Regions from separate parts of the Terrabacter sp. Soil811 genome, predicted to be linked through region 2. Evidence: predicted binding sites of a transcription regulator. Region 2 holds the regulator's gene; the other holds the start of a gene.

Region 1 (4,413 bases), on a different contig from region 2:
TGTCGACGACGAGCGTGTCGGTCGTGAGGATCATCGACGCGATGGACTCGGCGTTGCGCAGCGCGGAACGGGTGACCTTGACCGGGTCGATGACGCCGGCGGCGATGAGGTCGCCGTACTCGCCCGTCGCCGCGTTGAGGCCCTGGCCGATGGGCAGCTCGGCCACCTTGGAGGTGACGACGTAGCCCTGGAGGCCGGCGTTCTCGGCGATCCAGCGCAGCGGCTCGGCGACGGCCTTGCGCACGATGGACGCGCCGGTGGCCTCGTCGCCGGTCAGCTCGAGGGCGTCGATGGCGGACGCGGCGTGGATGAGGGCGGTGCCGCCACCGGCGACGATGCCCTCCTCGATGGCCGCGCGGGTCGCCGAGATGGCGTCCTCGATGCGGTGCTTCTTCTCCTTGAGCTCGACCTCGGTGTGCGCGCCGACCTTGATGACGCAGACGCCACCGGCGAGCTTGGCGAGGCGCTCCTGGAGCTTCTCGCGGTCCCAGTCGGAGTCGGTGCGCTCGATCTCGGCCTTGATCTGGTGGACGCGGCCGGAGACCTCGCCCTCCTCGCCGTTGCCGTCGATGATCGTCGTGTTGTCCTTGGTGAGGACGACGCGACGGGCCTGGCCGAGGACGGTCAGGTCGGCCTGGTCGAGGCTGAGCCCGACCTCGGGCGCGATGACCTGGCCACCGGTGAGGATGGCGATGTCCTGGAGCATGGCCTTGCGGCGGTCGCCGAAGCCGGGGGCCTTGACTGCGGCGACGTTGAACGTGCCGCGGATCTTGTTGACGACGAGCGTCGAGAGGGCCTCGCCGTCGACGTCCTCGGCGATGATGAGCAGCGGCTTGCCGGACTGCACGACCTTCTCGAGGACCGGGAGCACCTCGGCGACCGAGGAGATCTTGCCCTGGTTGATGAGCACGTAGGCGTCCTCGAGGACGGTCTCCATGCGCTCGGTGTCGGTGACGAAGTACGCCGAGAGGTAGCCCTTGTCGAACTGCATGCCCTCGGTGAACTCGAGCTCGGTCGCCGTCGTCGAGGACTCCTCGACGGTGATGACGCCGTCCTTGCCGACCTTGTCGAACGCCTCGCCGATGAGACCACCGAGGGTGGCGTCCTGGGCGGAGAGCGTCGCCACGGAGGCGATCTCGTCCTTGCCGTCGACCTCGCGGGCGTTCTCGAGAAGGCGGTCGTTGACCGCGGTGACGGCCTTGTCCATGCCGCGCTTGAGCGCGGCCGGGGCGGCGCCGGCGGCGACGTTGCGCAGGCCTTCCTTGACCATGGCCTGGGCGAGGACGGTCGCGGTCGTCGTGCCGTCACCGGCGACGTCGTTGGTCTTGGTCGCGACCTCCTTGGCGAGCTGGGCGCCGAGGTTCTCGTAGGGGTCCTCGAGCTCGATCTCGCGGGCGATGGTCACGCCGTCGTTCGTGATCGTGGGGGCGCCCCACTTCTTGTCGATGACGACGTTGCGGCCCTTCGGGCCGAGCGTCACCTTGACGGCGTTGGCGAGCGCGTCAACGCCGCGCTCGAGCGACTTGCGGGCGGAGTCGTCGAACTCCAGCTGCTTGGCCATGGTGTTCCTTTGGCTCGGGTTGCTTTGTGGTTCTTGGGAATCCGGGCATCTGCGAGCATGCCCGGTCAAACGAGACGCACCCCGGGGAGACCCCAGCGGGGCTCACCGGGGTGCGGTCACGGCATACGGCTGGGTCAGCCGACGATGGCGAGGACGTCGCGGGCCGAGAGGATCAGGAACTCCTCGCCGCCGTACTTGACCTCGGTGCCGCCGTACTTGCTGTAGATGACCTTGTCGCCGACCTTGACGTCGAGCGGGACGCGCTCGGTGCCGGTGTCGTTGAAGCGGCCGGGGCCGACAGCGAGGACCTCGCCCTCCTGGGGCTTCTCCTTGGCCGTGTCCGGGATGACGAGGCCAGACGCAGTGGTCTGCTCGGCCTCGAGGGACTTGACGACGATGCGGTCTTCGAGCGGCTTGATGGAAACCGACACGGTGGTGACCTTCCCTTCGGGACAGTCGGAAAACTGACTACGGACTGTGGGCTCTTCGAGGCTGGCCGCCGTCGCGGGGGTCGACCTCCCTCGATGAGGGTGCTGGCACTTTCAGGTCGAGAGTGCCAACAGGATGAAATCTAGGTTTGTCATTAGCACTCGGTCAAGTCGAGTGCCAGATTCGTCGGCGCGCCGCGGCCCGGACGGGCACACCCACCGGCGCTGGCAGGATGAGGCCATGGATGCCGCCATGGTCGATCGCCTCTCCGCAGGTGAGGGCTGGGCCCTGCTCCAGTCGCTGCCTCCCTACGACGAGGACGGCTCGCTGCACCTGCAGGGCCGACTGCGCGAGGCGGGCTTCGCGGCCGACCTCGTCGCGGCCGCGATGACCCAGTCGCGGCTGCGCTCGCGCGGCACCGAGAAGTTCGGCGACTTCGCCGCCGGCATGCTCTTCACCTCCGACGGGCTCGAGCAGTCGACGCGCCTCGCCATCGCCGCGCGACACGCCCACCGGTATGCCGCTGCCGGGGTCCGCGACGTCTACGACCTCGGGTGCGGGCTGGGCGCCGACGCCATGGCGTTCGCCGGTCTCGACCTCACCGTCAACGCCGTCGACGCCGACGACACGACCGCCCGCATCGCCGCGGTCAACCTGCGCCACTGGGCGTCAGCCCGGGTGACGCACGGGCTCGCCGAGGACGTACGCCTGCCGCAGGGCGAGGGGCGACGGCACCTCGGGCTGTGGCTCGACCCGGCCCGCCGCGTCACCGGCGTGGCCGACATCAGCGGGCGCACGAAGCGCGTCTTCTCGCTCGACGCGATCTCGCCGTCGTGGTCACAGGTGCTCGACTTCGCGGAGCAGGTGCCGGCGACGGGGGCCAAGCTCTCCCCCGCGTTTCCGCACGGCTCGGTCCCGTCGGGGGCGGAGGCGCAGTGGACGTCGTGGCACGGCGAGGTGCTCGAGTGCGCAGTCTGGTGGGGACCGCTCGTCGCGACCGCCGGACGGACCGCCGCCGTGTGCACCGAGACCTCGACGTCCGTCGTCACGGATCAGGATGCGGTCGACGGCGGTCAGAGACCCGGCCTCGGGTCGGTGACCGACATCGGCGAGTGGCTCTACGAGCCGGACCGGGCCGTCATCCGGGCCGGGCTCACGGGGGCGCTCGTGGCGGCCGTCGACGGCGCCGAGCTCGCGACGGGCGTCGGTTACGTCTCGAGCGGCGTCGCGCGCGAGCTGCCGTGGGCGCGGCGCTTCCGGGTCGTCGAGGCGATGCCCCTGTCGACGAAGCGGCTCGCCCGCTGGCTGCGCGACCACGGCCACGACCGGGTGACCATCAAGAAGCGTGGCGTGACTCTCGACGCCGACCTGCTGCGCCGGCAGCTGAAGATGACCGGCCGCGGCAAGGGCGGTTCGGAGGCGACGCTCGTCCTGACACGCGTCGGAGGCGGCCAGGTCGCCCTCGTCGTCACCCCCGCCTGACCGGCAGCCCCGGCTGACCGGCGCCCCCGGCTGCCAAAGCGACCGCCGCCGCTCGCGGCGTGGAGCGTCGGCGGGCGTCCGTCTCCGACGTGGCGTTCCAGTGTCAGCGGCCCGCCGCCGATGCCGCTCCCGGCAACGGACGCCTCGGCGCTCCTCGACCGAGCGCGACGGCCGCCACGGGCTTCAGGCGATGGCGGCGTAGAGCGCGTGCAGTGCGCTCCACGTGGCGTCCCAGTCCGCCATCGCAGCATCCGCGACGTCCGACTCCAGGCGACGCACGTAGGTGTCCCAGCCTGCGGCATACCCCGCTGCCTGGGCGCCGGTGAGCCGCTCGTGCCGCAGGTGCAGGCGGGCGCCCTCCCCGTCGGCGATGACCTCGGCGGTGACGACCGACCGCACGTCGCCGAGCGGCCACTCCCAGACGAGCCGGCTCGGCGCCTCGCACACCACCACGCGGCACACCGGGGTGTCGGCGTCGTCGAAGTGGATGGTGAAGTCGCCACCGGGTCGCAGCTCCCCCTGGACGGGGGCGAACCAACGCGCGAGGCGGTCGGGCTCGGTGCACGCCCGCCAGAGGTCGTCGGGCGACGTCGCGTAGTGCCGGTCGAAGACGACCGCCACCTCCTCGCCGCCGCGCTCGATCCGGCCCAGCACCTGCGTCAGCTCGCTCATCGGTGTCCCTGTCCCTGTCGTCGGGCCCGCGCGCCGCGGGCGATCTCGGTGTCGAGGGCGTCGAGGCGCCGCCCCCAGAACGAGCGGACCTCGCGGCACCACTGCTCGACCTCGTCGAGGGCGCCCGGCGCGAGCCGGTAGACGCGCCGCTGCCCGACGGCCTCGGCCTCGACGACACCGGCCTCCCGCAGCACGCGCAGGTGCCTCGAGATCCCCGGCCGCGCGGCGTCGAAGAGCGCCGCGACCTCGCCGGCCGTCAGCTCCTCACG
Region 2 (4,413 bases):
GGCGCCGGCATCGTCCCGAGCACGGGGGCGTCGGCCGTCGTCCTCGCCGTCTCGGCGGCCGCGCCCAGCGCGGGCGGCTGGCTGACGGCATACCCGACGGGGACGACCCGGCCGACGACCGCGCACGTGCGCTACGACGCGGACGCCGCCATGACGGGCGTCGTCGTGTCGCGGATCGGCACCGGCGGCAAGGTGACCATCCAGTCCACGGCCGAGACCGACCTGCTCGTCGACGTGGTCGGCTGGTTCAGGACGGGCGGTGACCACGTCGCGCTCGCCCCGTCACGAGTGCTCGACACGCGCATCGGGCTCGGTGCCCCGACGGGGCGCGTCGCGGCGGGCTCGACCGTCTCGGTGCCCGTCCTCGGCCGGGCCGGGGTGCCCACCGTCGGGGTGGCGGCCGTGTCGATCACCCTGACGCCCATCGCGCCGACGGCGACGACCGCCGTGACGGCGTACGCCTCGGGCACGACCCGACCGACCCCCGCGAACGTCACCGTGGCCTCGGGCCGCGCCCGGGTCAACGCCGTCGTCGTCCCCGTCGGCGCCGACGGGGCGATCACGGTGCACACGAGCGCGGCGTCCTACCTCGTCGTCGACGTCCAGGGCTACCTCAAGAAGTGACCTGGGGGACCTGGGCGACCTGGGCGACCTGGGCGCCCTGCCCGCCACGGCGTCCCGGGCGCCCGTCGCCGCTCAGGCGCCGGGCTCGGTGACGAAGTCGATGAGCTCCTCGACGCTCGCGAGCAGCGTCGGCTCGAGGTCGGCGTAGGTGCGCACCGTGCCGAGGATCCGCTTCCACGCGTTGGCGATGTCGGCCTGGCTCGCGTGGGCCCAGCCGAGCTCGGCGCAGATGCCGTGCTTCCACGACGTCCCGCGCGGGATGACCGGCCACTGCTGCCAGCCGAGCCGTTCCGGGCGCACGGACTGCCAGACGTCGACGTAGGGGTGGCCGAGGATGCGCACGTGCTGGGACAGGCCCGGGAGCGCCTGGGCCTGCGCGACGATGCGGGCCTCCTTGGTGCCGGGGACGAGGTGGTCGACGAGCACGCCGAGGCGCCGACCGGGTCCCGGCTGGAACTCGGAGATGATGCCGGCGAGGTCGTCGACGCCGTCCATGAGCTCGACGACGACGCCCTCGACGCGCAGGTCGTCGCCCCAGACCTTCTCGACGAGCTCGGCGTCGTGACGACCCTCGACGTAGATCCGCGACCCGCTCGCGACGCGCGCTCGCGCTCCCTCGACGGCGACCGAGCCGCTCGCGGTCCGGGACGCGGCCCGGCGGGCGTCGGCGAGGGCAGCGCCGGCGGCGGCCTGCGGGGGAGTGAGTGTCACCGGGGCGCCGTCGACGAGGAAGCCCGGGCCGAGGGGGAAGGCCTTGGTGCGCCCGCGGCGGTCCTCGAGGTGGACGACGTGCATGCCGCCGGCCTTCTCGACCCGCACGACGGCGCCGACCCAGCCGGTCTCGACCTCCTCGACGACGAGGTCGGGCTCGGCCGGGGTCGGGGTCGACCGGCCGCGGCGCGGGGCACGCCAGTCGCCGCTGAGCACGTCGGATCCGTAGCGATCGTTGGGGGACACGACTAGGGAGGGTATGCCGCTTGGTGGACCCGGACGCAGCCGCCACGCGGGCGGGGTCGGAGCTGCCCCGACGGCATACGGTTGGATGAAATCGGAGATCCGCGAGGCACGACGTAGACTTGGCACTCGTCGATCGAGAGTGCCAGACCCGTGAAGGAGGGGACGCGATGAGCGAGGACCGCAGGCTGATGGTGCTGCGCGCGATCGTGCAGGACTACGTCCAGACCTCCGAGCCGGTGGGGAGCCGGGCCCTCGTCGAGCGCCATCACCTCGGCGTCAGCGCCGCGACCGTGCGCAACGACATGGCCCTGCTCGAGGAGGAGGGCCTCATCCACGCGCCGCACACGTCGGCCGGGCGCGTGCCCACCGATGCCGGCTACCGCGTCTTCGTCGACCGGCTGAGCGCCGTCAAGCCCCTCGGGTCGGGCGAGCGCCGGGCCATCGGCCAGTTCCTCGAGGGCGCCGTCGACCTCGACGACGTCGTCGACCGCACCGTGCGCCTGCTCGCGAGCCTGACCCGTCAGGTCGCCGTCGTGCAGTACCCCTCGCTCACGCGGTCGACGGTGCGCCACATCGAGCTCGTGCCGATGGGCTCCTCGCACCTGATGATCGTGCTCATCGTCAACACCGGGCGCGTCGAGCAGCGCGTCGTCGACACGGGCCGCGTGCTCTCCGACGGCACGGGCGAGGCGCTGGTCGCCTCGATCCGCGCGCGCATCAACGAGGTGGCGGCCGGCGTGCCGTTCACCGTGGCCGCGACCCGCCTTCGGCGCCTCGTCGACGAGGCCGACGAGGCCGACCGTGCCGCCATGGAGGCCGTGGTGTCCGCCCTCGGCGACGCCCTCGTCGAGGAGCGTGAGGAGCGCGTCGTCCTCGCCGGTCAGGCCAACCTCGCACGCGCCGGCACCGACTTCCCCCGCACCATCGGCCCGATCCTCGAGGCCCTCGAGGAGCACGTGACGCTGCTGCGCCTGCTCGGCCAGCTCGGCGACGACCCCGACCTCGTCTCCGTGCGCATCGGGTCCGAGAACCCCGTGACCGGGCTCCAGTCGACGTCCCTCGTGTCGATGGGCTACGGCTCCGGTGCCGAGCGCGTCGCGAGCCTCGGAGTGCTGGGCCCGACCCGCATGGACTACCCCACGACGATGGCCTCGGTCCGCGCCGTCGCGCGCTACGTCTCCGAGATCCTCGACGAGAACCAGGCCACCTGACCCACCTGCAGCACAGCGGCCAGTCCGCCGGCGCAGCGCCGCGCCGGAACCGAAAGCACCACGTACCAAAAGGAATCTCAGCTTGAACGACTACTACGCCGTCCTCGGGGTCTCGCGCGACGCGAGCCAGGAGGAGATCAAGAAGGCCTACCGTCGGCTCGCCCGCAAGCTGCACCCGGACGTGAATCCCGGCGCCGAGGCCGAGGAGGAGTTCAAGCGGGTCTCGCAGGCCTACGACGTGCTCTCCGACCCGCAGAAGCGCCAGTCCTTCGACATGGGCGCCGACCCCTTCGCCTCGGGCGGTGGCGCCGGTTTCGGTGCGGGACAGGGTTTCTCGTTCAGCGACGTCATGGACGCCTTCTTCGGCGCGGGCGCCCAGGCCGGCACGCGCGGACCCCGGGCCCGCGTGCAGCGCGGCCAGGACGCCCTCGTGCGCCTCGACATCGACCTGTCGAAGGCCGTCTTCGGCTCCGAGGAGGAGCTGACGCTCGACACCGCGGTCGGCTGCAAGCGCTGCGACGGCGACGGAGCCGAGCCCGGGACCGGTCGCCAGACCTGCCAGATCTGCAAGGGCGCCGGTGAGGTGCAGCAGATCCAGCGGAGCTTCCTCGGCCAGGTCATGACCTCGCGCCCGTGCGTCAACTGCCAGGGCTACGGCTCGACCCTCACCGACCCGTGCCACGACTGCTCGGGTGACGGCCGCGTGCGCACCCGTCGCTCGCTCAAGCTCAAGGTGCCCGCGGGCGTCGACACCGGCACCCGCATCCAGCTGACCGGAGAGGGCGAGGTCGGCCCCGGCAACGGGCCCAAGGCCGACCTCTACGTCGAGATCCGCGTCGTCAACCACGACACCTACACCCGTCGCGGTGACGACCTGCACTGCAACGTCGAGCTGCCCATGGCCGCGGCCGCGCTCGGCACGAGCTTCAAGCTGTCCACCTTCGACGGCATGCAGGACCTCGAGATCAAGCCCGGCACGCAGAGCGGCGACGTGCTGACCCTGCGCGGCCTCGGCGTCACCCACCTGCGCCACGGGGGTCGCGGCGACCTGCTCGTGCACGCCACGGTGCAGACGCCGACCCGCCTGACCGAGGAGCAGCGGGAGCTGCTGCACCAGTTCGCGACCCTGCGCGGCGAGGAGCGGCACGAGGGTCGCCTCACCCCCGCCAACAAGGGGCTGTTCGGCAAGCTGCGCGACGCCTTCAAGGAGAAGTGACCCCCACGTGAGCGCCCGGTGACCCACCAGCTCTTCCTCGGCGAGCCGTCCGAGGTCGCCGGCGCCGTGGTCGGGGCGTCCCTGCTCCTCGACGGTGCCGAGGGGCGCCACGCCGCGACGGTCGTGCGCATCCGACCGGGTGAGCGCTACTTCGTCGCCGACGGTGCGGGCCGGCGCGCCCTGCTCGAGGCCACCGACGTCGACCGGGCGTGGGTGCGGGGCCGCGTGATCGAGGTCAGCGACGAGGCCGAGCCGGCCCCACGCCTCGTCCTCGTCCAGGCCCTCGCCAAGGGCGACCGCGACGAGCAGGCCGTCGAGGCCGCCACCGAGCTCGGTGTCGACGAGGTCGTGCCGTGGCAGGCGGAGCGCTCCGTCGTCGTCTGGCGCGGAGACCGCGCCGCCAAG

The links. Region 2 encodes HrcA, which represses chaperone genes, less so after heat shock. Its sites were predicted from a motif close to TTNGCACTCGNNNNNNNCGAGTGCNAA; they were not measured.
Region 1: the regulator HrcA is predicted to act here: its motif matches at 2,145-2,171, upstream of groES (co-chaperone GroES).

What each region holds. Positions count from the first base shown of each region.
Region 1 covers NZ_LMSX01000009.1:178,394-182,806, reverse strand. The annotation lists gene groL (chaperonin GroEL) at 1-1,561, opposite strand, end outside; gene groES (co-chaperone GroES) at 1,696-1,992, opposite strand; gene ASH01_RS16425 (class I SAM-dependent methyltransferase) at 2,231-3,472, shown strand; gene ASH01_RS16420 (SRPBCC domain-containing protein) at 3,656-4,144, opposite strand; gene ASH01_RS16415 (metalloregulator ArsR/SmtB family transcription factor) at 4,141-4,413, opposite strand, start outside.
Region 2 covers NZ_LMSX01000011.1:148,151-152,563, reverse strand. The annotation lists gene ASH01_RS19770 (CHAP domain-containing protein) at 1-624, shown strand, start outside; gene ASH01_RS19765 (DUF3097 domain-containing protein) at 697-1,581, opposite strand; gene hrcA (heat-inducible transcriptional repressor HrcA) at 1,749-2,792, shown strand; gene dnaJ (molecular chaperone DnaJ) at 2,875-4,008, shown strand; gene ASH01_RS19750 (16S rRNA (uracil(1498)-N(3))-methyltransferase) at 4,027-4,413, shown strand, end outside.